DNA from 4 places in the Agarivorans sp. QJM3NY_25 genome. Region 4 is predicted to be linked to each of the others. Evidence: predicted binding sites of a transcription regulator. Region 4 holds the regulator's gene; each other region holds the start of a gene.
What was found. Region 4 encodes sigma-54, which starts transcription at its own class of promoters, with help from an activator protein. Its sites were predicted from a motif close to GTTGGCACGNNNNTNGNNT; they were not measured.
Positions count from the first base shown of each region.

Region 1: the regulator sigma-54 is predicted to act here: its motif matches at 4,299-4,317, upstream of glnA (glutamate--ammonia ligase).
Region 2: the regulator sigma-54 is predicted to act here: its motif matches at 2,777-2,795, upstream of ACRRSW_RS03235 (THxN family PEP-CTERM protein).
Region 3: the regulator sigma-54 is predicted to act here: its motif matches at 2,865-2,883, upstream of ACRRSW_RS21015 (choice-of-anchor A family protein).

Region 1 covers NZ_CP194041.2:282,262-290,258, reverse strand. Annotated here, with positions in the region: gene ACRRSW_RS01285 (SulP family inorganic anion transporter) at 1-431, shown strand, start outside; gene cls (cardiolipin synthase) at 537-1,985, shown strand; gene typA (translational GTPase TypA) at 2,238-4,061, opposite strand; gene glnA (glutamate--ammonia ligase) at 4,402-5,808, shown strand; gene ACRRSW_RS01265 (DUF4124 domain-containing protein) at 5,913-6,455, shown strand; gene glnL (nitrogen regulation protein NR(II)) at 6,532-7,587, shown strand; gene glnG (nitrogen regulation protein NR(I)) at 7,600-7,997, shown strand, end outside.
Region 2 covers NZ_CP194041.2:706,268-714,264, forward strand. Annotated here, with positions in the region: gene ACRRSW_RS03215 (DUF294 nucleotidyltransferase-like domain-containing protein) at 1-96, shown strand, start outside; gene ACRRSW_RS03220 (exonuclease domain-containing protein) at 107-817, shown strand; gene ACRRSW_RS03225 (S1 family peptidase) at 908-1,666, opposite strand; gene ACRRSW_RS03230 (ThiF family adenylyltransferase) at 1,786-2,646, shown strand; gene ACRRSW_RS03235 (THxN family PEP-CTERM protein) at 2,842-3,750, shown strand; gene ACRRSW_RS03240 (PEP-CTERM/exosortase system-associated acyltransferase) at 3,918-4,880, shown strand; gene prsT (XrtA/PEP-CTERM system TPR-repeat protein PrsT) at 4,911-7,670, opposite strand; gene tviB (Vi polysaccharide biosynthesis UDP-N-acetylglucosamine C-6 dehydrogenase TviB) at 7,845-7,997, shown strand, end outside.
Region 3 covers NZ_CP194041.2:4,577,666-4,585,662, reverse strand. Annotated here, with positions in the region: gene ACRRSW_RS21030 (diguanylate cyclase domain-containing protein) at 1-808, opposite strand, end outside; gene ACRRSW_RS21025 (phosphate/phosphite/phosphonate ABC transporter substrate-binding protein) at 809-1,645, opposite strand; gene ACRRSW_RS21020 (GNAT family N-acetyltransferase) at 1,956-2,714, shown strand; gene ACRRSW_RS21015 (choice-of-anchor A family protein) at 2,986-3,942, shown strand; gene ACRRSW_RS21010 (GNAT family N-acetyltransferase) at 4,480-4,989, opposite strand; gene ACRRSW_RS21005 (NAD(+)--dinitrogen-reductase ADP-D-ribosyltransferase) at 5,061-5,891, opposite strand; gene ACRRSW_RS21000 (ADP-ribosylglycohydrolase family protein) at 5,888-6,832, opposite strand; gene ACRRSW_RS20995 (SLC13 family permease) at 7,016-7,997, opposite strand, start outside.
Region 4 covers NZ_CP194041.2:4,151,652-4,159,648, forward strand. Annotated here, with positions in the region: gene ACRRSW_RS18910 (KpsF/GutQ family sugar-phosphate isomerase) at 1-812, shown strand, start outside; gene kdsC (3-deoxy-manno-octulosonate-8-phosphatase KdsC) at 812-1,363, shown strand; gene lptC (LPS export ABC transporter periplasmic protein LptC) at 1,360-1,917, shown strand; gene lptA (lipopolysaccharide transport periplasmic protein LptA) at 1,880-2,425, shown strand; gene lptB (LPS export ABC transporter ATP-binding protein) at 2,422-3,147, shown strand; gene ACRRSW_RS18935 (RNA polymerase factor sigma-54) at 3,199-4,704, shown strand; gene hpf (ribosome hibernation promoting factor) at 4,731-5,018, shown strand; gene ptsN (PTS IIA-like nitrogen regulatory protein PtsN) at 5,027-5,470, shown strand; gene rapZ (RNase adapter RapZ) at 5,497-6,354, shown strand; gene ACRRSW_RS18955 (HPr family phosphocarrier protein) at 6,341-6,610, shown strand; gene mgtE (magnesium transporter) at 6,848-7,997, shown strand, end outside.

The sequences.
Region 1 (7,997 bases), 1.1 Mb from region 4:
CGGTGGTCACCGTATTCACCGACTTAGCCATCGCCGTAGTGATTGGCGTGATCGTATCGGCGCTGGTCTTCGCATGGCAACATGCCAAACACATCTATATCACCACCGAGAGTGTTGATGAAGAGCACAAAGTTTATCTGTTAGATGGTCCATTATTTTTTGGCTCGACAGCCAACTTTCTCGAGCTATTTAATCCCGAGAATGACCCAAAAGATGTCGTGATCGATTTCGCTAAATCACGAGTGAGTGACCACTCAGCTATCGAAGCTATCGATACCTTGGCCGAACGTTATGAAAAAGCAGGTAAAATGCTGCATCTTAAACACCTTAGCCCTGAATGCCGTAAGCTATTAAGTAAAGCCGGAAGCATGGTTGAAGTGAATCTGATTGAAGATCCAAGCTATAAAGTAGCGAGTGACACCTTAGGTTAACGCTCAGCATTATCGCTCACCGAAGCCGCGCCTCTCTAGTCGCGGCTTTTTTATTGAATTCATGCTAATTTTAAACTCTATCATTTGAACTGGGGTGAGAAGCTGTTGTTAGATACCGTCTTATCTGATTTAGCGCTACTAATTTATTCCCTGCTGATCATTGCGGTGATCTTTCAAGTGGTGATCAAACGCCGCCCTGTCGGTGTGACTCTGAGCTGGCTGCTACTTATTATCGCAATTCCGCTACTCGGTATTATTTGCTACCAATTATTTGGTGAGCGCTATCTAGGACGCTTACGCGTGAAACGCGCACGCTTAATAGAAGTAAAGTATAAACAAAGCATCCATCAATTTAGTCGCTCTCCTTATGTGCAGGAGCATGCCTGCTCTGCCCAAGCAGAGCCACTCAATCGACTCACCCGACGACTGCTAGGCCTACCGATCCTAGGCGGCAATCAACTCACCAATTTAGATGACTCGCTGGAGACTTTACGACGACTCACCGAAGATGCCTCTCAAGCACAACAAAGTATTTATTTTGAATTTTACATTGTGCAGGAGGGCGGTTTAGTGGACCCCTTACTGGATGCATTAGCCGCTGCAGCAAGCCGAGGACTCAGCGTTTACCTGCTCGCCGACTCGGTCGGCTCTCGGCAGTTTCTTCGTTCCGTGAAACGACAGCAACTGGCACAAGCGGGGGTCAATGTTGTGGAAGCGCTGCACGCCAATCCGATACGGATGTTACTGCAACGTGTCGACTTACGTTTGCACCGAAAAATTGCCGCTTTCGATCAGAAAATCGCTTATACCGGTTCAATGAATTTGGTGGATCCTCGATTATTTCAGCAAACCAGTGGCTTTGGGCTATGGGTCGACTTGATGCTACGGGTCGAAGGCCCTGCTGCCATCAACCTACAAGCGGTGGTGGCCTACGATCTTGAGATGGAAACCGATACGCCATTAATTGAGGCCATCAGTTTTGAAGCCTCATTTGCAGTTAAGGGGCAGCAGTCAATGCAAATTATGCCTTCGGGACCGGGCATCTTTGGAGACCATATCATCCAACTGCTGCTAACTTCTTTGTATGTCGCACAACAGCAAATTATATTGACCAGCCCCTATTTTGTTCCCGACGAAAGTCTACAAATGGCCTTGGTTAGCGCAGCTAATCGCGGTGTAGAAGTGGTGCTAATTTTACCTGCACGAAATAATTCTTTCTTAGTTCGCTATGCCAGTCATTCATTTTACCAGCAATTATTAGATGCTGGCGTTAAAATTTACCGCTTCAAAGGAGGATTGTTACATACCAAAAGCTTGCTTATCGACCAACAAGTAGCTCTGGTGGGCAGCGTAAACTTAGACATGCGCAGCCTTTGGTTAAACTTTGAAGTCACCAGCATCATCGATGATCATCAATATGCTCAAAACTTATATCAGACTGTACGAACTTATCTAGATCAGAGCAGCCAAATTGACCCTATCGCCTGGCGTAAACGCCCTCTTTACCGACGCCTCATCGAGAACTTATTACACGTGGTGAGTCCCCTGCTTTGAGTAATACCAAGCTGATTAATTATATGCTCAACTTGTTGCGCTGAATAAATCCGCAGATAACCAGACATGAAGCGCAGTAATTAATGGCTCTAATCACAAAATACATCACGCAGTTAGCGGTGATTGAGCCCAGTAAGAGTGAACAGATAATGAGTTAGATTGGTATACAACAGGTATTTGCATTTAATCGGCTCCAGAAACAACAAAGGCAGCTTGCGCTGCCTTTGTTAATTTTTAAGTCATAAGCACAGCTTATGGCGCTTTTGGTGGCCGAGCTGCACGCTTACGATCGTTTTCAGTAAGATGGCGCTTACGAATACGAATACTCTCTGGCGTTACTTCAACCAGTTCATCATCATCAATAAATTCTAAAGCTTGCTCTAGAGTTAACACGATCGGCGGCGTAAGGGTTTGAGCTTCATCGGTACCAGAAGAACGAACGTTGGTGAGCTGCTTACCTTTCAAACAGTTTACCGTTAGGTCGTTTTCACGGGTATGGATCCCAACAATCTGACCTTCGTATACTTCGTCAGCATGTTTAGCAAACAAACGACCTCGGTCTTGTAAGTTAAACAACGAGTAAGTCAGTGCTTTACCGGTAGCATTGGAGATTAATACGCCATTTTGACGTTGACCAATGGTGCCGCCTTTGTGTGGACCGTAACACTCGAAAGTATGATAAATCAAACCAGAACCCGAAGTGAGTGTCATGAATTCAGTTTGGAAACCCATCAAACCACGGCTTGGCATTAGGAAGTCCATGCGAACACGGCCTTTGCCGTCTGGTGCCATATCTGTAAGGTCACCCTTACGAATGCCCATTTGCTCCATAACACTGCCTTGATGCGCTTCTTCAACATCAATGGTCACTGTTTCATAGGGTTCTTCTAGTTGACCGTCAACGGTACGTAGAATTACTTCTGGACGTGATACTGCAAGTTCAAAGCCTTCACGACGCATGTTTTCAATCAAGATCCCCAGATGAAGCTCACCACGGCCTGATACGCGGAACTTATCTGGGTCATCCATTTCTTCAACACGTAATGCAACGTTATGCACCATTTCCTTTTGTAAACGCTCTAAAATATTTCGAGAGGTCACAAACTTACCTTCTTTACCAGCAAACGGAGAGTTGTTCACTTGGAAGGTCATATTCACCGTTGGTTCATCTACGCTTAAAGGAGTTAAAGCTTCTACATTATTGGTATCACAAATGGTGTCAGAGATTTTTAACTCGCCTAAACCAGTAATAGCAATAATGTTACCCGCTTCCGCGAGAGAAGTTTCTTTACGCTCAAGACCGAGGTAATTTAGCACGAGGCCTATTTTACCGTTACGTTTCTTACCATCAGCACCAATAATGGTCACTTGCTGGTTTGGCACAACACTGCCGCGGGTAATACGGCCAACACCAATCACACCGACATAAGAGTTGTAATCCAACTGAGAGATTTGCATTTGGAAATCGCCGTTTGGATCAGCGGCTGGAGGTGCAACGTTATCTACAATCGCTTGGAACAGTGGTTCCATATTGTCTGATGGATTATCTAAATCCATTGTCGCCCAACCATTGATAGCTGATGCGTAAACAACTTTAAAGTCTAATTGGTCATCAGTGGCACCGAGGTTATCGAATAAATCAAATACTTGATCCATCACCCAATCAGGACGAGCGCCAGGCTTATCGATTTTATTGATCACCAAAATTGGCTTCAGGCCTTGAGCAAAAGCTTTTTGAGTCACAAAGCGGGTTTGCGGCATTGGGCCTTCTTGTGCGTCAACCAACAGCAAGACCGAATCAGCCATTGACATCACACGTTCTACTTCGCCGCCAAAGTCGGCGTGTCCAGGAGTATCTACGATATTGATATGGTAATCATGCCATTCGATAGCAGTATTCTTTGCAAGAATCGTAATACCACGCTCTTTTTCAATATCGTTAGAGTCCATGACTCGCTCTTCAGCATCGCCACGGGTAGTTAGAGTTCCTGATTGCTGCAATAGCTTGTCTACCAGGGTAGTTTTCCCATGGTCGACGTGAGCAATAATGGCGATGTTTCTTAACTTATCTAGCACGGCGTTTAGCCCTTTATATAATGAGGTAAAATCAAAAAGTGGGCTATTGTACATATAAACGACAAATTCTCATAGTTTTAAGTTGATCACGGTTTTTCTAACTAGCAATTAGGGTATGATTGATCTGCTCAAAAGCTCATGCACCAATATGGACAAAGATAGCACCAATAAGGTGCGTTAGTTTGCACTAATTTGATGCCTAGTCGTAGTACCACCATATATATCAAGGCCTTATGTGTTGGCACAATTTTAGCTTGAAGCAACACAACAACGTTAATTCGTCATAAATACTACTAAATCGTTTGAACCATCAATTTTGATGACACCGGAGGTTAAAAACATGTCTGCAGAAGTTTTAGCTTTGCTTAAAGAGCAAGAAGTTAAATTCGTTGACTTACGCTTTACTGATACTAAAGGTAAAGAGCAACACGTATCTATCCCATCTCACCAGGTTGACGAAGATTTCTTCACCGACGGTAAAATGTTTGATGGTTCTTCTATTTCTGGCTGGAAAGGCATTAACGAATCTGACATGGTTTTGATGCCAGATGCATCTACTGCCGTATTAGACCCTTTCACTGAAGAAAACACTCTGAACCTTCGTTGTGATATTCTTGAACCCGCAACGATGCAAGGTTACGACCGTGACCCACGTTCAGTTGCTAAGCGCGCTGAAGCTTACATGCGCTCTACTGGCGTTGCAGATGCAGCTTATTTTGGTCCAGAACCAGAGTTCTTCCTGTTTGATGATGTTAAATACAAAACTGACATGTCAGGTTCTATGTACAAAATTGATGCTGATGAAGCATCTTGGAACTCAGACAAGCACTTCGAAGATGGTAACACTGGTCACCGTCCTGGAGTGAAAGGTGGTTACTTCCCAGTTGCCCCTGTCGATTCTTCACAAGACCTACGTTCTGCAATGTGTTTAGTACTTGAAGAAATGGGCCAAACGGTTGAAGCGCATCACCACGAAGTAGCAACCGCTGGTCAAAACGAAATCGCAACTTTATTCAACTCAATTGTTGAAAAAGCCGATGAAACTCAAGTTCTTAAATATGTTGTCCACAACGTTGCTCACGCTTACGGTAAAACAGCAACCTTTATGCCTAAGCCTGTTGTTGGTGATAACGGTAGCGGTATGCACGTTCACCAATCTATTTGGAAAGACGGCGAAAACTTGTTTGCTGGTGACCTATACGGTGGCCTATCTGAAACTGCATTGTTCTACATTGGCGGTATCATCAAACACGCGAAAGCAATCAATGCTTTTGCGAACGCTTCGACTAACTCGTACAAACGTTTGGTCCCTGGTTTTGAAGCCCCGGTAATGCTAGCTTACTCAGCACGTAACCGTTCTGCGTCAATTCGTATCCCAGTGGTTCCATCTCCAAAAGCACGTCGTATCGAAGTTCGCTTCCCTGACCCATCAGCCAACCCATACTTAGCATTCTCTGCCATGTTGATGGCTGGCCTTGACGGGATCAAGAACAAGATCCACCCTGGCGATGCTATGGATAAAGATTTGTACGACCTACCAGCAGAAGAAGCTGCAGCCATTCCACAAGTTGCAACTTCGTTAGAAGACGCACTGAAGAATCTAGATGCTGACCGCGAATTCTTAACTGCCGGTGGCGTATTCAGTGATGATTACATCGATTCTTACATCGCATTGAAAGCTGCAGACGTTGAACGCATTAACATGACAACTCACCCAGTTGAGTTCGAATTGTACTACAGCGTATAAACAAAACGTTAAATCGCTTCAAAAACCCGCTTTTAAGCGGGTTTTTTTATTGCTTTTCATGTAAATCTTGCCCACCTTAATTAATTAGCTCAGAGGAAATAAAGATGGGTAAATATTTAACGATCTTTTTAGCGATGCACTGCATATTGTTCAGCGCCCAAGCAAACAACACCGTCTACCAATGGGTGGATGCACAAGGTGTCACTCACTTCTCCGATCAGCCGCAAGCGGGTGCCACTCAATTAGAGGTCAACCCCGTCCCTCCAGCAACTCAAGGGCCACTGGTAAGCCCTCGGGCAGCAGTCAAGAAAGCTGAAAAAACCATCAAATATCAATTAAATATCAGCCAGCCACTGAATGAACAAACAATCAGGGATAATCAAGGTAAAATAACCATCAAAGCCGCTACCTCCCCCGCACCAAATAACAGCATGAGCTACAAATTAGTGCTCGATCAGCTGCCTCAAGGCCAGTTATCTAAACAAGCTCATTTTCAACTCACCAACATTGATCGAGGCGCCCACACAATTCAAGTGCAGCTAGTCGATAGTTCGGGCAAGCTTATTGCATCATCCGAAACAATAACCATATTTTTGCACCGTGCTAAAACATCAGGCAGCGTAAGCACTACAGCAGGGGGAAGCTAAGTTCTCATTCTCTGCTTTTTAGCGTTAAAATTAGTGCAGAGGCACCAAAGTGGTGCTACCCATTCAGGAGAGAGTTGTGTTGAAGATTTCTGGGCTAGAGCGCTTGGTACTTGAAAATCAGGTAACAGCGATTGTGTTGCTCGATGCTGAACTCAATATCCAATATGTGAATGCTTCGGCCGAGCAATTACTCGGGCAAAGTGCGAAACGGCTGATCAACGAACCACTGACTTTACAAATTAAACACAGCTCACTAGACCTAAGTAAGTTAGGCAGCATCTGCGGGGTTGGTCAAAGCTTTACCGACAACGAAGTCACCTTGGTGTTTGATAACCATCATGCCTTGGTCGAGCTCTCGGCGACCCGATTACAAGAGCAACATTCCTATCGCTTAATGTTAGAAATGCGTGCCATTGGCCAACAAAAGAAAATCTCACAGGAACTTTATCAACACGCTCAGCAACAAGCGGCCAAGGAATTGGTGCGCGGTTTAGCTCACGAGATAAAAAATCCACTAGGTGGATTACGGGGCGCAGCACAGCTATTGGAAAAAGAACTGGTAAATCCAGAACTGAAAGAGTTCACTGGCATTATCATCGAGCAAGCGGATCGATTACGAAAACTGGTTGATCGTTTACTCGGGCCACAGCGTCCCGGTCAACACGAATTACACAATGTGCATTCGGTATTAGAAAAAGTACGCCAATTAGTTGGCTTCGAACTCCCCGAGGGGATCACCATCGATCGTGATTACGACCCAAGTATTCCCGATTTTGAAATGGACCACGAACAATTACTGCAGGCTTTTCTCAATATTGTACAGAATGCAATTCAAGCGCTTGGCTCTGCAGGCGGAACCATCAATATCATCACCAGAACCGCGCACCAAGCCACCATTGCGGGCCGGCGCTTCAGATTAGCAGCAGAAATTAAAATCATCGATAACGGCCCAGGCATACCAACCGAACTTCTCGACACCCTATTTTACCCTATGGTCACGGGACGAGAAGGCGGTACTGGTTTGGGCTTATCAATCGCACAAAATTTAATCAATCAACATAAAGGCAAGATTGAATGCGCAAGTTGGCCGGGTCACACCGAGTTTACCATTCATCTTCCCCTAAGACGTTAAGGATGTACTAAGATGGCAGCAACAGTATGGGTAGTTGATGACGACAGCTCTATCAGATGGGTGTTGGAAAAAGCATTAAAAACTGCGGGCTACGACTGCTTAAGCTTTGCCGATGGAGAATTGATGCTACAGCAGCTCGATTACGAGCAGCCCGATGTGGTTATTTCTGATATTAGAATGCCAGGCATGGATGGTTTAAGTTTACTCGAAAAAACCCAGACCCATTTTCCAGAAATGCCGGTGATTATTATGACCGCCCACTCCGATCTCGATAGTGCGGTAAATGCCTATCAACGGGGCGCATTCGAATACTTACCCAAACCCTTCGACATTGATGAAGCAGTCGCCTTAACCGAACGGGCCGTTGCCGTTTCCCGCGAGCAAAAAGGTAATAAAGTCAGTAGCAAACC
Region 2 (7,997 bases), 1.5 Mb from region 4:
TTATTTAGCAGTTTCGAACGAAAACATCTTAAAGAGGCCTTTAAAATCATCAGTGAGCTACAAAGTGTAGCCAAATTGCGGTTTATTAAGGCGTGAGCGAAAAACCATGTTTAAGACGCTGAAAAGAACCTTTGCTAAAAAACTGTCCCCAGAAGCGCAACGTTTAGCGATGCTTGCAGATCCCACGTGGTCACTTGGGATCCGCCAATATTTATCGACGCCTTTGCCCGCGCTTACGGCTGCATTTAACTCACTTCAGTTTTTGGCTTTAGATTTTGAAACCACAGGGGTTGATCCTCAAGAAGACCGAATTTTGAGTATCGGTCTGGTGCCGATGAGTCTTGCTCAGATAGAAATCGCTGAAGCGCAAGAGGTGTTCATTGCGCACGGGCAATACATAAAAGCGGATAGTGCAAGAGTAAACCAGATTACTCCGCAAATGCTTGATGGGGGGCTACCTTTAGAAGAAGGTATTAGTCTGTTATTTCAAGCTTTATCAGGTAAGGTGTTATTGGTGCATGGCGCTTGCATTGAACGAAATTTTATAGATGCTTACTTTAAACAATACCTTGGCATTGAACACTGTCCTTTGTATATCATTGATACTTTAGCGATTGAAAAGAAACTCAGTTATTCGGGGAGAACTGGTGCACATAAGAGTTTTCAGCTGAATGATTTGCGTCGTCACTACGGTTTACCTGACTACGCTTCTCACTCCGCCGCCAGTGATGCCTTCGCTTGTGCTGAATTATTCATGGTTCAGTGTAAGAAGTTGAATATAGCAGCTACGACTTCCCTGCGAGATTTACATCTCTAACTTGAGCATGGCGCTTCTGGCCATGGTTGAACAGGCCATCACTGATTCTGATCAGGCTCTTTAAAGGCCCGCTGGCTATAGCATGTTGCTTTACTGTGGTTTGACGGTTGCTAATAGTTGCTTCAAGTATTTCACGGGTATCGCGTAACTGATTGCACTGGGGTTACTTAATACCGCTTCTTTAGTTGTTTTGACAAATACTTTGTTGATGATGCCTATGACTTCGCCCGTATCTGGGTGGTATAGCGGACTTCCGCTATTCCCTGGATAGGCAGTAGCGTCGAGCTGATAGACATTATAGGGCGCTTTCAATCTTTTGAGTTGAGCAGGGTTTAATTCTCGAGCTGAACGCGCAGGTATCACGACCGGAGTAATACTGGAAATGATACCGCGGTGAGTGACAGGATAAAGTCCAAGTACTGCCCCGATAGGAAAACCGGTAAAGGCATATCGCTCGCCTTCCCTTACCGTTTGGTTTGACACGCGCATTGGCCTTAAGGGTTCTCCTTCAATTTTCAGGAGTGCGAGGTCGTGCTGTTGATTACTTGCCAGCAAGGTTGCGTACCTTAGTTGGGGAGACCGACCTTGGCCAACAAATACCACTAAGCGTTCTTTTTGTTGTTGATTTAAGGTTTTGGGAATGACATGGGCATTGGTCGCGATGACATTGCCGCTAACGGCAAATCCGGTACCACGTAAGGTGGCTCTTGGTGAGTTTAATTTGTTGAACGTTCCCACGCCGACCACCGAGGGCTTGATCTGCTCAATGGTATCGGCAAGTTGGCTTGATGCGGTGCTACTGTATAGCGCCAAGATGATAAGACTTACGATGACTGGAATGAGCCGCATATAGAGTTATTCCTTGAAATGCTGCCTCATATTAATTTTTACTCTAGGCTAGGGCAAGCTAGTATGAAAAGAACATCAAATAAAGTGTTGTGATAAAAACGTTATAACAGGGATGAATAATGATGAGTTTCAATTACGAAGATGCATTTTCGCGCAACATAGGGTGGCTTACCGACGATGAACAGCAACTATTACGCGGGAAGCGGGTGGCCATCGCTGGGGCCGGTGGGGTGGGTAGCGAACATATTGTTACCTTGGCGCGTTTAGGTGTCGGTAAATTTAATATTTCAGATTTTGATGAATATGAAGTGCATAACTTTAACCGCCAAGCGGGCGCATTCATGTCTACCGTTGGGCAAGATAAAGTCAAGGTGATGGAAAGTGTTTGCCTAGATATTAATCCCGAAGCCGAGATCTGTAGTTTTCCTGAGGGTGTATTTGAGCATAATGTTGACCAGTTTTTAGAGGGGGTGGATGTTTATGTTGATAGCCTCGATTTTTTTGCCCTATCGGCACGTAAGTTAGTTTTTCAGAAGTGCCTAGAGAAAAACATCCCTTTGGTGACCGCTGCCCCCCTCGGTATGGGCTGTGCATTTTTGTGTTTCATGCCTGGTGGTATGAATTACGAAGAGTATTTCCGTTTTGAAGATTGCCAAGATGAAAATGAGCAATATATTAAGTTTTTAATTGGTTTGTCTCCCGCAATGTTGCAGCGCCCTTATTTAGTCGATCCAAGTAAGGCCGATTTTCACGCGAAGAAAGGACCGTCGACGCCGATGGCAGTGAAGTTGTGTGCAGGCGTGGCGGCGACTTATGTATTAAAAATCCTTTTAAAACGAGGTGATTTAGTCACCGCTCCCCATGGTTTACATTTTGATGCTTACCGGAATCGTTTTAAAAAAACCTGGCGGCCAATGGGCAATCGGAACCCTTTGCAACGGTTGGTGTTTAAGATTGCGAAAAAAGTGGTTTTAAATTGAGGGCTTAGCAACTATTCGCTGAAATATAGCGGGAGTCGTTGCTTGATTAGAGGTGTCAGTAAATTTTACATATTGCTCATGAAAACGGATGTCATTTTATTTAAATTATTGTTTTCTAATCGTTTTTTAAGTTGGCATTTGAGTTGCATTGATATACTTGTATTTAACTCTGCGATGACCAAATGGACGGGCAATATGAATAAATTAAAATTGACTGGTATGGCATTAGCTTTAGGTGTTTCAAGCCTTTCGGCAAATGCTGTTTTAATCACGGATTGGGATTACTTAAACGACGCGGGTTTCGGCACTGATTATGTCTCAGAAGCTGGCGACGCAACAGGGATTAACGCTTCAGGTGCTACCTTAGATGACTTTGATACACTCTTTGGTGGTGAGCTTCCTAAAACATTGGCTTGGGGTCAACCTTATAAAGAGGTTAACCCTAACGAATTGCAAAGCTCTTTAATCGTTGACGATGCTAAAACTGGCTCGGTAACCACCAGTGTAGTGAATGGTGTTGGTGCTCTAGCTTTCTCTGAAGGTACTGGTTTAACCCATGAAAACTGGGGTGTAACGGGTGATACTTTGGTATCGGCGACCTTATTCGATGGTTTGTTTTTAGGCCCAACATCTCCAGTGGTGTTGCCTCCAACGGCTGGACCAACGCTACAATTTGAAATTCAATTTGAAGAAACCTACAACCACCCTACTGGCGGCGTATGTGAATATGGCGACACTTTAGATGGTGCAGTTGGTATCAATGAGGCTGGTTGTGCCGATTTATTTACCATTGTATTAGACGACAGTGTTTCTTTCACTCAGGAAGGTGATGCGATTTTCTTAAGCAATAGCTTCACCATCCCTGTAGACGGCTTAGACGATTATGAATACACCTTAACAACTCGTTTGTTAGGTCTAACATTCGTTGAGAATGTCGATTGTCCAGAAGGTAAAACCTGTATTGGTTTCTTAACTGAAGAAGATGATACCAATACTCTTGAAGCTGCATTTGCTATCTCAGCCAGAGAAGTGACAGAACCTGGTACCTTAGCTATATTTGGTTTAGGTTTATTAGGTTTGGCTGGTTTGCGCCGCCGTGCTTAAGGCTTAATAAAAACGTCGCTAAGAGTTAGCGTCATTAGTTGATATTAAAAGCGCAGCCCAGTACTGCGCTTTTTTGTTTTTGAGTCCTTGTCATTGATATTATTTAGCTGCTTTTAACTCTGGCGAGTGAGTGGGTTGCTTTAGATCGAAAGCTTTGAGAGTGCCTTATGATTCGTAATAAATACATAAAAAATTTGGCAAGCTATCCGGTGATTGGGCCGATGGTGAGAAGTGGTATTTCACTGCTAGTGAAACGAGAAGCAAAGTTAATTGCTCAACATTTTGCCGAGTATCTGCGTCCTGTGGTTGCTTATCGTCCCGATATTGTGCATGAAGCGTTTAGGATCCGTCATGATGTTTATTGTGAAGAACTAAACTTTGAGCCAATTCGAGACGATGGGATGGAGCAAGATGAGTTTGATGAATATTCTCGGTTCTGTTTGATCCAACATAAACCCAGTGCGGATTTTGCAGGTTGTGTGCGGATTGTATCCCCAAGTCATAAAGATGAATTACTTCCTATCGAGAAATACTGCGCGCAGGCAATTGAAGGCGCGAAATTCCATCCGGATCAATTTGAACGCTCTGAAATATGTGAGATCTCTCGTTTAGCGGTACGACCTCAGTTTCGTCGTCGTAAAGCGGATAATTTTGAAGGCGCGGCAGCGGGTGCCATTAATGAACAAACCTACTCAGAAGAAGAGCTACGCTGTTTTCCATTTTTGGCGATAGGTTTATATTTGTCGATAGCTTCGCTTGCAGTACGCTCCGGCACACATCATGCGTTTGTCATGATGGAACCTCGTTTAGCACGCAGTATGAGCTTTTTAGGGATCAAGTTTGAGCAGCTGGGGGCCGCTATCGACTACCATGGTTTGCGAGCGCCTTACTATATTAGTGCGTCGATGCTGATGCGAAGCTTGCCGGTTGGTTTTCAAAAACTGATGATGAATATTGACAAAGAAGTAGCCAAGGGTTGTCTGGCCGCCAGAAAAAATGATGATGATGATGAATACATTAAAAAAATGTATTCATCAAACTTCAAAGCAAAACCAAAATCAGACAATAGCCTAATGATGAGAAAAGGTTTTGTTTATTCTCCTGCGAAGGGCTTGTACCTACCGCAATAACTGCAAGCTTTCTCACCATTGGTCAGATGGTTATTTTAGCTGAGCTTCTAGCTCAGCTTTTTTATTCAGCAAGGCCGGATCGAGATCGATTAAACTATTCAACAAGGTTCTCGCCTGACTATGTTTGTTACTCGCAATCAGCGCTTCAACATAATGAACGCCAATTTCGTTATTGGCTTGCTGTTGATAGCTTTCTGCCAGAATTTCGGTGGCTTTTTCTGCTTGACCCGCTTTAAGCAACATATAGCCATAAGTGTCTTTAATCTGGGCGAGTTCAGGTTTGAGTTGATAGACTTGTTTGGCGTATTTTAAAGCTTGTTGGTTGTCTTGTTGCGCATGATATACCCACGCGAGGTTATTCAAGGCAATGATGTTTTCAGGCTCCTTACTGATGATCTTCTGGTAACTTTGCAAAGCTTGCTGAGGGTTTAAACTCATTTGTAATTCTGCTAATTGCAGCTGTAATGGTTGTGCGGCTTCACCATGCTCAGACAGTGTTTTTTCTACAAATGCAACAGCACGCTCGGGTTGATTGGCGTCTTTGTAAGTTTGAATTAAACGATTTGCGGTTTGCATGCTGGGGTGCTTGCTATATAAGTCTTCAAAAGTCTTAATCGCTAAAGGCAAGTTTTCTTGGGTAAGATAAATATAACCTTGTTGTTGAATCGCGGCTAAGGTTTTCAACTGGTTTGGGGCGAGGCTATTTAAGGCCTCTTGGCTTGCCGCAGCATTGCCTGTTTTAAGCAACAATACCGAATTTAAAAAAATCATTTTTTGATTATTTTTAAATACTTTGACTGCTCTGTTGCTCAACGCCACAGCTTCATTTAGCTTATTATTAGCCTCTAATACATTAATGTTCTTAATATAAGCCGCTAACGATAATGGAGAGTTATCTAACCAGCGTCGATAAGTGCTAATTGCATTGTCGTTCTGCTTATCTTGTAAATATAGGTCGCCAATTAACTGCCAGATTTGGTCGCTACGTAGCAAAGGCTCGACCTGTTCAAGGCTTGTAATCGCTTGCTTAAAGTCTTTTTTGAAGACGAAGTAGCGGCCTAATTGTTCTTGCAATAGATTAGAGTTGGGTTGTTCCAGTAGTTGCTGATCGAGTAAGGCTTTAACCTCTGCCATTCTATCTAGTTGGCTGGCATGCCCCATTAAAAATTGAAACACTCGCAAGTTTTCTGGATTTTCGGTCTTGAGTTGGTAAATAATTTGGTAAGCTTTTTCGGCCTTGCCGATTTGTACATAAGCAGAAGAACTAAATAGTGTAGCTGGTACATCTTTCGGATTATCTTTAAGAACTGATTGGTATGCATCCAGTGCTTCTTGATAACGACCGAGTTGCTCTAATAATGCGCCTTTATACAATTTTACCGCTTGGTCTTTAGGGTGTTCACCTAGCCATTGCTCAAGTGCTGCAAAGACCTCGTCGGTTTTTTTCTGCTTGTAATGAAAGGCTTGGATCCCCAGGAAAGCTTGGGTTTGCGCTGGATTTTCTGCGAGAACTTGATTTAGGGTCTCTAAACCTTTGGGGTCATTCTGTTTTAGTTGTAACAAGCCCAATTTAGCCTTGGCCGATAAGTTACCAGATGCGGCAGCCTTTTCGGCAATTTGTAGTGCCTCTTCAGTTCTCCCCAGCTGGTTGAGCTGGATGCTGACGGTACTCAAAAAATTGCTATCTTGAGCGTCGGTAAGCGAACTCTGGTTAAGCTGCTCTAGTGCAGAGTCTAATTGACCAATACGAAACTGGGTGGTCACATACAGGCGTTGAGCAAGGGCGTTGCCCGGGTCTTTGGTAATCACTTTCTCAAGTTGAGTGAGTGCTTGCTCATACTTGTTTAGTTTGTAAGCGGATATGCCTGCAATTAGTTGGGTTGAAGTATTGTTTGAACCATTTTGTAAGGCTTTAGTGGCCAGTGTAAATGCGCTATCAAAATCTTCTTTTTGAAACTGAATATAAGCTTTTAATTGGTTACTCAGTATATGGTTCGGCGCCATTTTTAAGATCCTATTGAGATAGGGTTCGGCCTCCGAATACTGTTTGTTTTTCACTAATGCTTGCGCCAAATATAGGGTGAATTGAATCGCATCTGGGGCCAATTCAACGGCATGACGATAGGCCGCCACTGCCGTTTCTATATCGTTGGAGAGCGTTGCTAAGTGGCCTTTCAGCAGCCAAACATCGGTGTTATTTGGCGCCTCTTGTGCCAGCTGATCGATGGTACTATTGGCTTGGTCATATTGCTTATCAGCTGCAGAAATACTGGCGCTTGCCATTCGTGAGTAGGTATTCTCAACGCCCAGCTCTTGTGCCTGATTCAGAGTGAGACGAGCCTTATCGATTTGACCTTCTCTAAATAGCGAGAGGGCATAAATGGCCAGCAGTTCGGTTTCTACATCTGCTTCAAGGGGGCGATTATCAGGGATCAGTTTAGAAATTTTGTCGGCTTGATTTTGATTTAAATAGCTTCTTGCGAGTAGCGGTAAGACTTGCGCTTTGTCTGCGTTAAGCGCTAAGGCTTTGAGCAATTCTTTTTGTGCGGCTGGATAGCTGCCTCGATTCAAATAAATTCGTCCTAAAGAAAGTCGGGCTTGTCCGAGTTCACCATCCTTCTTTATCGCATTTTTCAGTTCGATAATCGCGGCACTATTATCCCCTTCGGCCAGATAATTAGTCGCCTTCGTTAGATGCTCTTGGGCTGAATCGCCACCACAAGCGACTAAGCTTAAACTTAGTGCACCTAATACTAGTAATTTTTTCATTCCAAACTGATGATTACTCATATCTTTCCCTGTTTGTTGGATTGATAAATTTGATAAAGAGCATACAACGGAATTAGCTCGATGTCCTACTTTGAGCAGCCTTTTGTTGAGAACTCAAGTTATACTCTTACTTTCTTCTTCAATATGCGGTTTAATTAGCCCAGATTATATAATTTTTATCACATAGGTGTGTACATGGACGTGAGTATTGCTGTAATTGGTTTAGGTTATGTTGGTTTACCTTTAGCCATTGAATTTGCCAAGAAACGCAAAGTGATTGGCTTTGATATTAACCAGGTGCGCGTCGCTGAATTACAGCGGGGGATTGATCTGACTCAGGAAGTGAGT
Region 3 (7,997 bases), 430 kb from region 4:
CTGGTGAATGAACTTTTGATTTAATCACTCGGTGAGTTTTGCCGAGCAGTTCTTCTTCAGAATAACCGGATATTTGTAAAAACTTGGTGTTGACGTAGGTGATCCGACCTGAGCGATCTACGGCGCTAATAATAGCATGTTCGTCAAGCGCATTTTTACGGAATGCCAGTTCTTCTACCATGGTTTTAAATGCTTTGCTTAGATCGCCAATTTCGTCTTCCGTTAGTGATGGGAGTGCCGGTCTAAAATCACCTTCGACGACTTTCTGGGTGGCGAGGCTGAGCTTTTTAAGTGGCCTATAGATAATTTTATATTGGCTTAATAGGGCAATGAGTTGGCTTAATAAAACCAAGCCTATCACCATGTTTCTCACCTTATTAATATCCGAGATAACGGTTTGTCGCTTATCACTCCAGTTTACGTCTAACTCAATACGACCTAGATATTTCTCTCCTGAACTTAGTTCATGAACAATATGAATTAGTTGCTTGCTCTGCTTGTCATTTAGCGATGGTTTTACGATGGGGTAATAACGCTTGTTGTTATAGTTATATAGCGCGATGTTCTGCCAGCGAGACTTATAGGTTTCTTCTAAATATTCGAGGTGAACGTATAAAGCGCCCAAGTCTCGTTGTAGTAGGCTCTTGGCAATTGATGATTCTCCCAAAGTGAGCAATTCATAAGTATGTTTCTTATATTCTGTCTTGGCGTTTTCCAATTGCAGCGGGATCCAGTACAACTGAATAATCAGGCTTATCAGAATCAGGCCTATCAAAGGTGGTATCGCGAGCTTTAAATTAATTTTCATCTATTTATTTGGCGCCACATAGAAACGTTCAAGGTCCATTGTTTTGAGTGGTAAATAATCATCTAGGTTTGCCGATCCTATACTGTTAATAGGGATCTTGGATAATAGTAACAGCCCTTTTTTTGAGCTGCCCATCTCTAATAAAGCATCACGTACTCGCTCTCTTACTTCAATTGGAACTTGAGGTCGTGCAGTAAAGGGGTGAGGCGCTACTTTTGCGGTGCTGTGAATGATGTTTAGTAGTTCTTTATATTGTTTCTTTTGGCGATTCAGGGTTTTTTGCACTCCACCGCCTGCGTCTGCTTCATCTAATAATACATTGAGGTAAACAGAGTCGTGAGTTTTGACATAGCGAGCGTTAAAGTTGAGGTCATATTGGTCTTTCAGTTCTTGTCGCATCAGTAGCGATGCGCCCAGTGCATTAGGCGACGGAAAAACCAAGGTCTTGCCATCTAGTTGTGTAGGGCTTGTGATATTGCTGTCTTTTTTTACAACTAATACGCCATAAAGCTTACGGCCATGATCGCGAACTAAAGGAAGATAACCAGCTTGCTGATTGGCAATCAGCAGGTGGTAAGGATTCATGTAAGCGAAGTCGTATTTGGCAGCGGCCAAGTCTTGCTCGAAATCAGGGATAGAGGTGGAGCCCAACAATTTAAATTTGTAGCCTGTTTTAGCGGTTAGCTGCAGCAGTATTGGGTGCCAAATTTGATGCAGTTTATTGGTTTCAAATTGAGGCACAATCCCCACAGAGTAAACTCGCTCTGTTTGCGCTGTGTAACCAGTGGTACTGGTCGTACTTAAAATAAATAAAATAAGGGCAGTCAGTTGCTTCATCGGGCACCTACTTTAATTGGGGGGCATTATCAGCTTATTTTACAATATAGTCACAATGAGTCGTGTCATCGAGATTTCTGGTTATTTCTGGTTATTTCTGGTGAGTATGTCACTTTTGGCAAACAAGATCGTGGCTTCTTGCATGGCTCAACTTATAAACGCTTGTTATGAGTGAGTACCATTATCATGTGTGGCTTTAAGGCGCATGAAAGTGGCGTTTGTGTAGAAAGTGGTCTTTATTTTATTTATTGGCGAACCAAGCGCTTGATTGGAGTTAATGGATGAAGGTTAAGGAGCAAGGAGTTGAAACGTGGAATACATCAGTTTAAGTCCGTCGAATATTGCAACTGAGCATATCTGCTGTGCATTTTCGGATAAAAAGTGTCAACAAAGTTATCAGGCAAAAAAAGACTGGTTAACCCAACAATTTGAGCAAGGCTATGTATTCAAACGCCTCAATCAACGGGCAAAGGTGTTTATTGAATATGGTCCTGCCGAAACCGCATGGTTGCCGATCGTGGCGCCTAATTACTTGGCGCTTGGTTGTTTTTGGGTGTCGGGAAAATATAAAGGCCATGGGCATGGTCTATATCTTTTAAACCAAGCGATTGAAGATGCCAAGCAGCAGGCCAAACTAGGTTTAGTTGTGGTGGCGGGTCGCAACAAAAATCATTTTATGAGCGATAGCAAATGGTTAATTAAACAGGATTTTGTGGTGTGCGATGAAACTGCGGATGGCTTCGTTTTACTCTGTTTAGCCTTCGACGAGGAGTCGGTACTCCCTAGCTTCGCTGCTCAGCTTAAAAGCCCGGGGCTTGTACCGCAAGGCTGTGTCGTCTATTTCTCTAATCGCTGCCCTTTTGCTGAATATCATGCGACTCAATCTTTAAGAGAAAGTTGTGAAAAACGTCATATTCCATTGACCGTTATTAAGCTTGATACTTGCCAGCAGGCGCAAAACTGTCCTTCTCCGGCAACCATCTTTAGTTTGTTTTACAACGGTCGGTTTGTGACGACAGATATTAGTGCATGTATGGATAGTCGGTTTGACAAATTCATTCAAGCTTAAGCTCGTATCGTATGATGAGGCGAATCTAAAGCTTGTTGCTGAAATGCTAATATTGAGCAGTTGTCGAGTTTTTTTACACATTTGCATCATTCCTCATGTACACTTTTATTTACCTATTTATAAGACATTGAATTAAATGGTTATTTACTTGTTGGCTTAATTTTTGCCTTTGATGCGCGGACTGAGCGGTCGAGAAACCATCGCTTATCACGGTTTCACTTTGAAAACATAGAATAAATTTAGGCGACTTAGCAGTATCAGGAAAAGTTATATGTTTTATGAAAAATTTGGCCAAGCAGCAGTGATCGGTGTTGCCTTATTGTACTCAGCTGCTAGCCAAGCAACGCCTTTAAGTGATTACAATTTAATCCTCACTGGTGACTATAACTACCAAGGTGGAGAAGTCGAAGGACGAACCATTATTGGTGGTGACTTAAATGCCGCTGGGCAATCGCCAACTTTTGCGATTCGTGAAACCACCGTCCCTTTTGAAGATACGGTTACAGTTGCAGGCAATATCAATGCTTCGAATATTAACCTGAATGCTGGCAGCCTGACTTACGGTGGCAACTTAAATGTGAGCAACGTAAACCTAAATGGTGGCGGCTCCAGTGTGCAAAAAGTGACGGCAGGCGAGCAAGCTGCCATGGCCAGTAATATGGCTGGTCTTGAGTCGCAACTACGTGCCGATTCCGCATATTTTTCCGGTTTAACTGCAAATGGTAGCTTTAGCGCTAGTCACTTGTCTTATAGTGGTAGCGATGATATGGCGGTATTTAATGTCAACTTCAGTGAGGTGTTTGCCCAAAATAACTCTTTGTCATTAGCGGCTGGCTCGGCTAAAACGGTGGTTATTAACGTAGCCGGCTCTGCGGTATCGGTAGCCGGAGGGGTCAACCTTACCAGCGGTTTTGGGATCTTAGATGATGGCCTGAACATTGGCGCGGCGAATATTTTGTGGAACTTCTACGAAGCAGAAACTATCGATTTTAACAGTATCGCCTTTGTCGGCGCGGTATTGGCAATGGATGCCGATTTGGTTGGTGGTGCAGTGTTTGATGGCAGTGTTGCGGCAGAGAGTTTCACCGGTGCCAGAGAATTCCACAATACCGGCTTTAACTGGCAAGAGCCGCAAATTCCTGCGACGGTGAGTGAAGGTTCGAGTTCTATTTTATTTGCCCTTGGCTTAGGCTTTGTGGTGTTATCGCGCCGCCGTAATTGCATCTAAAATCAGCTTTAGCTATTTTCCTGTGCGCCTGTGAACAGCCCCATGCCTTGCATGGGGCTTTTTTAGTGCCATTTCGAACGGTTTGGCGGTGGACTGGCCGCACTTTTTGAGGCGAGTATTAAACGCCTTCAGATGGCCCAATGGTTGTGTTTATCATTTGCTATTTTGCAAATTTGAGTATTGATAATGTGATTCACCTGTTAGCGCTCAACACTAGTAATATTCGGATTAAAAACAAATGCTTAGTTGCTGCCTCGAAGTGTCGTTAACAAGCAATTATATTGAATCAGTTTATGAATGTAGATTATGGCCTCGCGGTCAGAGAGCTTTGCTTCATTGGATGGGAATTGCTGTTTCTCATCTCTAGTTAATACAAAATCTGCTCTGTTCGGAGGCGTTGACTCATATTTTACCGAATTATCAATTTGAGAGTGTGGCGCTGAATATTTTGTTCCTTTTCTTGTTTTTCTGCGGTGACTATTTGCATGCTTGTCTGGGTCCTCTGTGAGTTCATTTCAGGTGGATTTGATGATGGTGTTATGACTTTGGCGACTCAATGACAAAGTTGATCAGACCCGGTCGATGGTATAGATCTACGTCTTGCACGGGTTTCATTCCGATCTTTGTAAGCACGCGTTGGGAGGCAATATTTTCTTGTACAGCAACCCCATAGAGCGCATTGGCTATGTTTTGATTAAAAGCCCATTTTAGGACTGCATGTGCCGATTCAGTCGCATAACCATAACCCCCGCAGGCATGGACCAGGCCCATTCGGATATCGATAAACGCTGGGTTCGGTGCATATTCAAAGCCGATAAAGCCGATTTTTTTAGAGGCTTGATGGGTAAGTTCAATAATAAAGGTTCCAAATTGATGCTCTTGCCAATGCTGTATTCGATTTTCTAGATAACTGCGTTGTTGTTGTGTTGAATATGGTTTTTCGTGAGGAAGATATTTAGTTTGCAGCGGACAAGATAAAATCTCTGCAATAATGTCGATGTCGTTTGTATCGGGTTTTCTTAGTTTTAATTGTTTGGTTTTAATCATTGAATGCTCCAAATAGCAATATACTTAGACCAACGTGCATCACTCATTGATATTCTGTCAACTGCTGGTCTTTAAAACTTGAAAGGTTCGACGCGATATAAGCCACCCAAGACCATGAATTCTTGCTCGCCTTGCAGGCTGCGGGGCAGTAGCGACTCGAAACAGACGATTTTGCTCAAAGGCACCTGCACCGCAAACACTTTTGAGCCGAAGCGTAATGCCGCCTCGGGATCGGCGGTGAAGGAGCTGAGGTTATTGAACAGTTTTACCGCTCGTCCTTCGAGGTTATATTCCGGCAAGGCGGTGCAACCTCGATAGAGGCTGAGGTGCTCGCCATTGGGGTGACGCAGCCGCAGCTCCTGTTGGCAAAAGCAGTAGAGTAGATCCAACTGGTCATAGAGTTCATTGGTATTGTAGGTCGCTTGGCTACACTGTTGGCGAAAGCGCAAATAGGCCGGGCCGTCCGGATCGGCCAGCGTTTCATGGTGAAAACAAGTGAGCAGGCCAAAGCGTGACTCCACCCAGCTGCGCCACGCCGCCCCCTGTTGATTATCGGAGTCAAATAACCACCCCAGCAATAGCCGTCGATAGTTGACCTTCGGCCGCGGCGGAGGTTGGTGGTTTGGGTTTGCTTGGCTGCGCCCCTGCGCTAAGTTAAAGCGAAAATTCATAAAGTCTTTAAACTGTGCGGCGCGTTGTTCGGCAGTTTCGGCCCGCTTTACACCCGTAAATAATTTTGGATACCAGGTGCTAATTAAATCCAGTTGCAAGGGGATCGGCTGTTGCTGATAGGCCAAACTGGCCAGTAACCAGGAAGGCAGATTGCAATGATTCAGCGGCAGGCAGATCTGCTGCAATAACTGCGTTTCGCTGGCGCTGGGGCTGTAGAGCTGCGAATTCATCGGGCTGCGATGACGTGTTCTGGCTGGTTTTGTGAAGCCGCGAACAGCCCATCGGCCAAGCTGGCAATCTGTTGGTGTTGATGCAAGGCCTGCCGCCAGTCCTGACGAATATTTTGATGGCCGTAATAAGCCCCAGCTAACTGACCGGCAATGGCGGCGGTGGTATCGGCATCGTTGCCCAAGTTGGCCGCCGCCAGCACGCAGGATTCAAAATCGTCACTATTGATAAAACACCACAGTGCCGATTCGAGGCTCTCAATCACATAGCCACTGCCGGTGAGCGCAGCGTAAGGTTTTTCGAGAAACTCACCCGCCTTGATGCGGCTTATTTCATCGCTTTGTGGGGTGTAGGCGATGTGATGAAAACTCTGTTTGTCGCCACCTTCAATCAAGCTCAGTAATAGCAGCGATAAATAGCGACAGGCATCGATGCATAGCGGTGAGGCATGAGTGGTGCGTGAGCTTTCGCCGCCATAATGAACCGCTGCAAGTGGCTGTTGCTGGTAAAAAATCGGGATCGGCGCTAGGCGCATGATCGAACCATTGCCAGAGCTCCAGCGTGCCTTGGAGCCAGCAAAGACTTGGCCGGTTTTTTGATAACGGCGCAGGGCGGAGGAGACCGTCACCCCTACATCAAAGCAAACACCAATACTACTCATGTAGCCTTTATCCAGCCAATTGCAGTAGCGCTGCATTTGATCGCCTGGGTCAAACCCCTCACTTTCCAGTAAGCTATGTCCGAGGCACAGAGCCATCGAGGTATCGTCGGTCCAGTGGCCCTTCTTTAAACAAAAGTGACCGCCACCCACCATATCGGTGAGGGGTTTAAAGCTCCCTGGGGTCTGAAACTCGAGGGTGGTGCCAATGGCATCCCCTACCGCTAGACCAACCAGGCATCCCCTGGACTTATCCTGAGCGAGATTCTCGTAGGGTACAGGCATAACAGCTCCCTTGTGTATGCTGATGCTTTAACTTAAACCTTATTGTCTGAGTTGTCATGAGTTGACGCTAATTCCTTTTATATATTGTGGGTTTATTTCAAGCTGATGCCAAGGCCTTGCTCAGTGCCAAACCGTGGTTCAGAGCGCGCGTGGCTTATTTGCCTGCAGCTATCACTCGCCGGTCTAAGCTATCCAGCCTAGTAGTCTCCACCACAAATAGTCCAGAGGCATCAGTACCACAATGGTCAGCAATGCCAGTGGCAGAGTAATTTTCAGCAGTTCGGCCAGGCGCTCGCCAGACAGCTGCATCGCGACGATTAAAGGTGCAACCTGGTAAGGGAACAGCACCGTTGAGAAACCAATCACTTGGGTCATTAATACCGCGGGTAGGCTAAAGCCGGTGGCCTCAGCAAAATTTGCTGCCATCGGAGAGAGCACCGTTGGTACTCCGGGAATGGTGGTAATGAGTCCGGTAAAGGTCGAAATCAGTGATAGTGACATAAAGTTTAAGAAAGTATTTTCTACGGTGTTGGGTAGTAAGTGACTAAAAGCCTGCCCGACATATTCACCCAGCCCGGATGCGTTCACCAAAGCGCCTAAACCCAAGGCTGCGGCAACAAAGATGACGGTGCCAAAGTCGATGGCGCTGTTAAAGGACTTCGCCGCCAGCACGCCCCATTTGGGCATCAGTAAGATAATCGCGGTCACTAGACCGACCCAGGCAGGATTTACCCCATGTAGTGAGTCGCTGATCCAGAACAACAAGGTAATGCCCAAAATAATGCCAACTCGTTTTTGAATTTTACTATCAAATGGTTCATCTGGTTTGGGCGAATGCTTTCCCGTGGCGGATGAAATTTTTGCCGGAAAGATCCACAGGACCAGCAATACGATCAATAGCGACTTCAGGATCCCCAAGACAGGAAAATGCAACAGTAGGTATTCGGTATAGTGATAGTGAATGTTAAACAGGGTTTCGCTCGAGCCCGCCAAAATCATGTTGGGAATGTTGGACGGTAAGATTGCAAAGCTTGGCATATTACAAGCTAGCGCCAGTGCAGTAGCGATCCCGCGACGCCCGTTGCTGCCTAGGCTAAAGCCCACCTGTTCGGCCAATGCCATACCGATTGGAATTAATACCACCGAACGCCCAACAGAAGAGGGC
Region 4 (7,997 bases):
AGTCGGGTCATATTGCCAATAAAATAGCCGCGACTTTAGCGTCGACCGGGACCCCAGCTTTTTTTGTGCACCCTGGCGAAGCCTGTCATGGTGATTTGGGCATGATATCCGCCGATGATATTGTTATTGCGCTCTCAAATTCTGGAGAGTCAGAAGAGATCCTCTCCTTATACCCGGTGTTCAACCGTATCGGTGTACGCTCAATTGCACTCACCAGTAACCCTCTCTCAAGTATGGCAAAATTGGCCGACTACCACCTGTGTGTTGCCGTTCCCCGTGAAGCGTGCCCTCTCGGCTTAGCGCCAACCGCTAGCTCTACCGCTACGCTCGTCATGGGAGATGCTTTAGCCGTGGCGCTACTCCAAGCTCGAGGCTTCACTGCCGATGATTTTGCACTATCTCATCCGGGTGGCAGTTTAGGCAAAAAACTGCTATTGAGTGTTCACGACATTATGCTCAGCGGGGAACAAATTCCTTTAGTTGTAGTCGAACAAACTATTCGAGAAGCACTATTTGAAATTACCGCCAAAGGTTTAGGTATGGTTGGCGTCGTCAATCAGCAGCAACATTTAGTCGGAATTTTTACCGATGGAGATTTACGCAGGATCCTAGATCAGCGTATCGATATTCATGAAACGCCAATTGGTCAAGTGATGACACACAACCCTAAAGTAATAGAAGATGATTGGTTAGCCTTTGATGCGCTTAAACTGATGAAGAAAGACTCAATTAACGGTCTATTTGTGCTCCATCAACAAACCGTAATTGGCGCTTTTAATATGCACACCTTACTGCAAGCAGGAGTCTATTAGTGAGTGTTGAAACGCCCTACGGTGCGGTCACCCAGCAAAACTACAGTTTAGCCAGAAATATAAAATTGCTCATTTGTGATGTCGATGGCGTATTCTCCGATGGTCGGATCTACCTCGGTAATGATGGCGAAGAATTAAAGGCCTTTCACACCCATGATGGCTTTGGTATTAAAGCATTACTCAATGCAGGTATTGAGGTTGCGATTATTACCGGCCGCCAATCAAATTTAGTCAGCACCCGCATGCAAGCTTTAGGTGTGCAGCATATATTTCAGGGCCAGCAAGATAAAATGCAAGCCTATCGACAATTACAACAAAAGCTAAGCTTAAGCCCCGAATACTGTGCCTATATCGGCGATGACGTGGTCGATGTTCCAGTCATGAATGCCTGTGCCTTAGGGGTTGCTGTATATGACGCCCATCCATTATGTAAACAAGCTGCCAAATTAGTGACTAAAACCGCTGGGGGTTATGGTGCAGTGCGGGAATTATGCGATTTAATTCTTCAGGCACAAGGACAGCTACAAAATGCTCAGGGCATGAGTATATGAATAAACCCACTTGGTTTTTTGCGGTTTTATTTATGGTGGCTTTGGTGCTTTGGCAGCTCAGCCCGTCAGATACCCAACAACTGACCGAAACTCGCGAAATCAATAAACCCAATTTTATTGCCGAACAGCTATACAGTGTTAGTTTTGGCGAACAGGGAAGGCCCCGCTATCGTATTTATGCCGAACAGATGGCGTATTTTGAGCAACTCAAGCACACCACTTTCAGCCAACCAAAAATCTTGGTATATCCCGATCCCAAACAACCTGTATGGCAAATCGTGGCCGATCAAGCTACAGTACAGCAGCAACACACGGTCATGTTAAATGACAATGTAGTAATTAAAAACTTGAGTCGCAGCAAATACGTTCGTGACTTAATTACAGACAGCTTGGAAATCGACCTGCAAAACGAAACCATGCATAGTGATAAACTCGTTACCGTTTATGGCCCATCCTACGAATTATATGGACGCGGAATGAACGGTGATTTAGCCAATGAAATAGTGACTTTATTAAATGATATCGAAGCGGTTTACCACAATCCACAAGAATAAATTAGCCTTTTTAGCAAGCCTGTTACTCATCAGTTGGGGGGCTCAAGCGCTTGAAGACGACTTCAATAAACAAATTGTCGTCGATGCCGACCGTCAACAGGTTAATATCAAAGAAAATCGCGTCACTTTTTATAATAATGTCGTCGTGACTCAAGGCTCGATAAAAATGCGCGCCGAAGAACTGAGCGTTATCGGAAGTGAGCAAAAAGGCAGCGAAGTGATGATAGCAAAAGGCAAACCAGCCACCTTCTATCAGCTCTTAGATAATGGTAAGCCCATTGAAGCAGAGGCGAACGAAGTGCGTTACGATTTGAAGACTCAAACGCTTACGCTTACTAACAATGCACTGCTGAAGCAAGAAGAAAGCTTAGTCAAAGGTCAAATGATTAAATACAGCATTAACAAACAAGAAATGGTTGCTCAGGGCGACCAAAACAGTCGGGTGACCACCATTTTCTTACCCCAACAACTCAACAAAGTTGCCCCCAAGGCCACGCCTCAACCATGAGTACCTTAATTGCAGAAAACCTTGCCAAAAGTTACAAGGGGCGCAAGGTCGTTAAAAACGTGAGTCTCAATGTTGAAACTGGAAAAATTGTCGGTTTATTAGGGCCCAATGGCGCTGGAAAAACCACCACTTTTTATATGGTGGTTGGTTTAGTCCCAAGGGACCAAGGGCGGATCCTAATTGACAACGAAGATCTGTCAAGTACCGCCATGCATACCCGGGCTCGCAAAGGCATAGGTTACCTACCGCAAGAAGCATCTATCTTTCGTCGCCTCTCGGTAGAAAAGAATATTTTAGCGGTCTTAGAAACACGTAAAGACCTCGATAAACAACAACAAATGGGCGCGCTCGATGACTTACTTGAAGAGTTTCATATTGGTCATATTCGCAAGAATTTAGGCATGAGTCTGTCGGGCGGTGAACGTCGCCGAGTAGAAATTGCCCGCGCTCTAGCTGCCGCACCTAAGTTTATTTTGCTTGACGAACCCTTCGCAGGCGTGGATCCTATTTCTGTTATCGATATAAAAAAAATCATTGAACATCTTCGTGATCGCGGTCTGGGTGTATTGATCACCGACCACAATGTAAGAGAAACACTAGATGTTTGTGAGCACGCCTATATCGTTAGCCAAGGCGAACTGATAGCCTCAGGAAAACCTGAGGAGATACTTAAAAATGAGCATGTGAAACGAGTTTATCTCGGTGAACAATTCAAGCTATAGTTAAAGTATGTCCTCAAACGCGATAATAAAAAGAAGGAACAGCGGTAATTAATGAAAGCATCTTTGCAGTTGCGTCTTGGTCAGCAATTAACCATGACCCCCCAGTTACAACAGGCCATACGCTTACTCCAGCTTTCGACGCTGGATCTGCAGCAGGAAATCCAAGAAGCTTTGGAGAGTAATCCTCTGCTAGAAGCAGATGAAGCGCAAGCAAATGACGCAGACTCGGCTGAATTTAAATCAGCCAGCGAGCAAAATAGTGATGCAAACAATAGCCAAACGGAGATCGATAGCAGCCAGATGGAAACTGGCGATGCGATTAGTCAAGATACCGTCGCAGACGATCTTCCGGTTGACTCAACTTGGGATGACATTTACAGCGCGAGCTCGGCTCCTGCCAGCTCTTCATCCGGTAGCAGCAGTGATGACAACGACATGTTGTTTCAAGGTGAAACCGTTGACTCCTTACAAGATCACTTGCTCTGGCAAATGCGCCTCACGCCTTTTAGTGAAATAGACCAAGCTATCGCCCTCGCCATCATCGACGCAGTCGACCAATCAGGTTACCTGACCCAAGATTGTGAGCAATTACTTGAGGGACTACGTTCGATTGAAAATAATGATTTAGATGTCGAGTTAGATGAAATTGAAGCAGTACTTAAACGTATTCAGCACTTCGATCCAGTTGGTATTGCTGCCCGCTCTCTACAGGAATGCTTACTCATCCAATTAAGTCGTTTCAGCGAACAAACACCTTGGCTGAATGAAGCGAAAGACATCGTATCGAATCATATTGACGTATTAGCAAATCGAGATTTTCGTTTATTGGCCCGTAAAACCAAGTTAAAAGAGGAGCAGCTACGCGAAGTGATGCGGCTGATTCACACCTTAGAGCCAAGACCTGGTAATGCCGTCGAACCAAATCAAGCCCAATACGTAATTCCCGATGTCTCGGTGATTAAACGTCAAGGTCGCTGGGTGGTTGAACTCAATCCTGACGCGATGCCAAAACTACGCATCAATTCACATTATGCATCGATGACTAAAACCTCGACCAACGCCAACGATACCCAGTTTATTCGCAGCCATCTGCAAGAAGCAAAATGGTTCATCAAGAGTATTGAAAGCCGTAACGAAACCCTACTGAAAGTCTCTAATTGCATCGTGCATCACCAACAAGCTTTCTTTGAATATGGTGAAGAAGCCATGAAACCGATGGTATTGAATGATGTTGCCGAAGCGGTTGAAATGCATGAATCCACGATCTCTAGGGTCACGACTCAAAAATTCATGCATACCCCTCGCGGGATCTTCGAACTCAAATACTTTTTCTCTAGCCATGTGGCTACCGATGGTGGAGGAGAATGCTCCTCAACAGCCATTCGTGCATTAATTAAGAAACTGGTTGCTGCCGAGAATACCAGTAAACCACTCAGCGATAGTAAAATCGCTGATATTTTGGCAGATCAAGGCATCAAGGTGGCTAGGCGTACGATAGCTAAATATCGTGAGTCATTGGCTATTCCACCTTCTAACCAACGTAAGAGCCTTATTTAAAGGCCACTATAAAGGGGACGACATCTATGCAAATTAACCTTACTGGACACCACGTAGAAATCACTGAGTCTTTGAGAGAATATGTCCACACTAAGTTTACTAAGCTACAACGACGATTCGACCAAATTAATAATGTCCATGTTATTCTCAATGTCGAAAAACTGAATCAGATTGCCGAAGCCACTATACACCTAAATGGTGGTGAATTATTCGCCACTTCAGAACACGCTGATATGTACGCGGCCATCGATAGCCTCATCGATAAGCTCGATCGCCAAGTCATTAAGCATAAAGAAAAACTCACCAAACATTAGTCATAGTAATGCAAATAGATAAAGTACTAAGCTTGGACTGCACCCAAAGTGCAGTCCAATGTTCGTCAAAAAAACGAGCATTGGAATTGATCAGTGAACTAGTTGCGAAGCAACTCGACACCACATCTAAAAGTATATTTGAAAGTTTATTAAATCGTGAACGCATGGGCAGTACTGGCATTGGCCAAGGCATCGCGATCCCTCACGGTAGAATAGGCAATCAATACCATGCGACCGCAGTATTATTACGCTGTACTCCGGCGATTTCCTTTGACGCCATTGACAATCAAGCCGTTGATTTAATATTTGCCTTACTGGTTCCCGAAGACCAATGTCAACAACATCTAAATACTCTCGCTCAAGTTGCTGAAAAACTTAACGATAAGCAAATATGCAAACAACTTCGTACAGCACAAAGTGATGACGAATTATACACGATCATGATAGCCTAAGACTCTAATCGTTATTAGGGGTTATCATGGAACTGATTATCGTTAGCGGGCGCTCCGGTTCAGGTAAAACGGTCGCACTACGAGTATTAGAAGATTTAGGTTATTACTGTGTCGACAATTTACCAGTCGTATTATGGCGTCCTTTAATTGAACACCTAAAAAGACAGTACACCAAAGTCGCCATTAGCATTGATGTGCGAAATTTACCTGATGAACCCTCACCCATCGGTCAACTAATTCGCGATGAAGGCTCTGAGCTTAACCTATTAAGTATTTTTCTCGACGCGAAAGATGATGCGCTGATCCGCCGCTACAGTGAAACTCGGCGGGTTCATCCACTGAGTCAAAACGACATGTCTCTAGCCAAGGCCATAGAATCTGAAACCGCCCTGCTCGCCCCCATTTCTCGCAATGCTGACCTAAGAATAGATACCTCGCGTTTATCCGTACATGAATTGAGTCAGCTCATTCGATCGCGAGTGACCGGAGAACAACAGCAGCAATTAATTATGGTGTTTGAGTCCTTTGGCTTTAAAAATGGCGTACCCAATGATGCCGATTACCTATTTGATGCTCGCTTTTTACCGAACCCGCACTGGCAAGAAGAACTACGACCTTTATGCGGTCTCGATCAAGCGGTTAAAGATTATTTAGCCAAGCAGCCTCTTGTAGAGCAGTACATCCAGCAAATCGCTGATTTATTAGGATCTTGGCTGCCGCATTTAGAAGCCAATAATCGCGCCTATCTGACCATCGCAATTGGTTGTACTGGCGGACAACATCGTAGTGTTTATGTCGCCGAACAACTGGCTGAACACTTTAGTCAAAAACGTAAGGTGCAGCGGCGCCATCGAACTTTGGAACATAAACTTGAAACTCACTAGACAAGTCGTCGTAAAAAACAAACTGGGCTTACACGCTCGCCCAGCCACCAAACTGGTCGAATTGGTACAAGAATTTGAAGCTGAAGTAAGTATTATTGACGGGAAAAAAACCGCTTCGGCTGCCAGCGTGATGGGATTGCTGGTGTTGGCAAGCGCTCAAGGCAATACCCTCACGATAATCTCTGAAGGTAACGATGCAGAGGCTGCTCTCGATGCCATACAACAACTCGTTGAAGCAAACTTCGACGAGGAATAACGCGAATTTATTGATGCAACTGCTACACTAAGTCCTGTTGCATTTTTAGTGAATATTTATATCGTAGCGGACAAGGCAGAGCCTATCGCGTAGAAACAGCACTGATGCAGGTACTCAAGCCGTAAACTGTGACACATGTTACCCAAAGGGTTCCGCTGAAAACCTTTGTACCATCCGCGACAGGTTCACCCGCTCTAAAAGCGTGGTTTAATCTTTACACGACTATAAGGACCGCTTATGCCTGAAGAGATGGAGTTAAATCCTAATCAACACAAACGCCTACAGGAGCTAAACCAAGCGCTCGATAGTGGTATGTTTGTGCATGTTAGGCGAATGCTTCATCAGATGCCGCCTTGTGATGTCGCTCTACTATTAGAATCTAGCCCTCCCGCAGGTCGAAAAGTATTATGGCAACTCACCGATCCGGAAAAGCACGGTGAGATCCTCGAAGAATTAAACGAAGATGTGATGGAAGGGGTACTCCAATTAATGGCCCCCGAAACCCTTGCTGCAGCGACCGAGGGAATGGACACCGATGATATCGCCTACGTGCTTCGCAGCCTACCCGATAGTGTCTATCAAGAGGTGTTGTCGCAAATGGATGGCCAAGACCGCCATCGAGTCGAAGCTGCGCTCGCTTATCCAGAAGACACCGCTGGCAGTATCATGAATACCGACACCATCACCCTGCGGGCAGATGTCAGTATTGATGTTGTATTGCGCTATTTGCGGCTTAGGGGCGAACTTCCTGAGGCAACGGATGCACTTTATGTTGTCGATGAGAATGATTTACTACTCGGCGATATCCCACTATCAACCTTGCTCACCGTTAATCCAAGCGTCAACGTCAGAGAGGTAATGGATAGTAATGCCGAAACCATACCGGTCGCCATGGATGAAGATGACGTGGCTTCCCTGTTTGAACGCCACGACTGGATATCTGCCCCAGTAGTTGATGAACAAGGGCGCTTGTTAGGCCGAATTACCATCGATGATGTGGTGGATATTATTCGTGAGCATGCGGAACACTCGATGATGGGGATGGCGGGGATGGACGATGACGAGGATACCTTCGCCCCGGTCTTAAAAAGTACTCAACGGCGCACCGTCTGGCTAGCGGTTAATCTTTGTACGGCTTTAATTGCAGCGTCGATTAGCAATATGTTTGAATCAACGATTGAACAATTGGCAACGCTAGCGATCTTAATGACTATTGTTCCTAGTATGGGTGGCATCGCTGGTAATCAAACTTTAGCGCTCGTGATCCGGGGGCTTGCGGTGGGCCACATTGGCGAGGGCAACTCTCGCTGGTTGATCGGTAAGGAAGCCGCAATCGGTATGTTAAATGGCTTAATTTGGGCGAGTGTTATTTCGGTAGTGATCACCC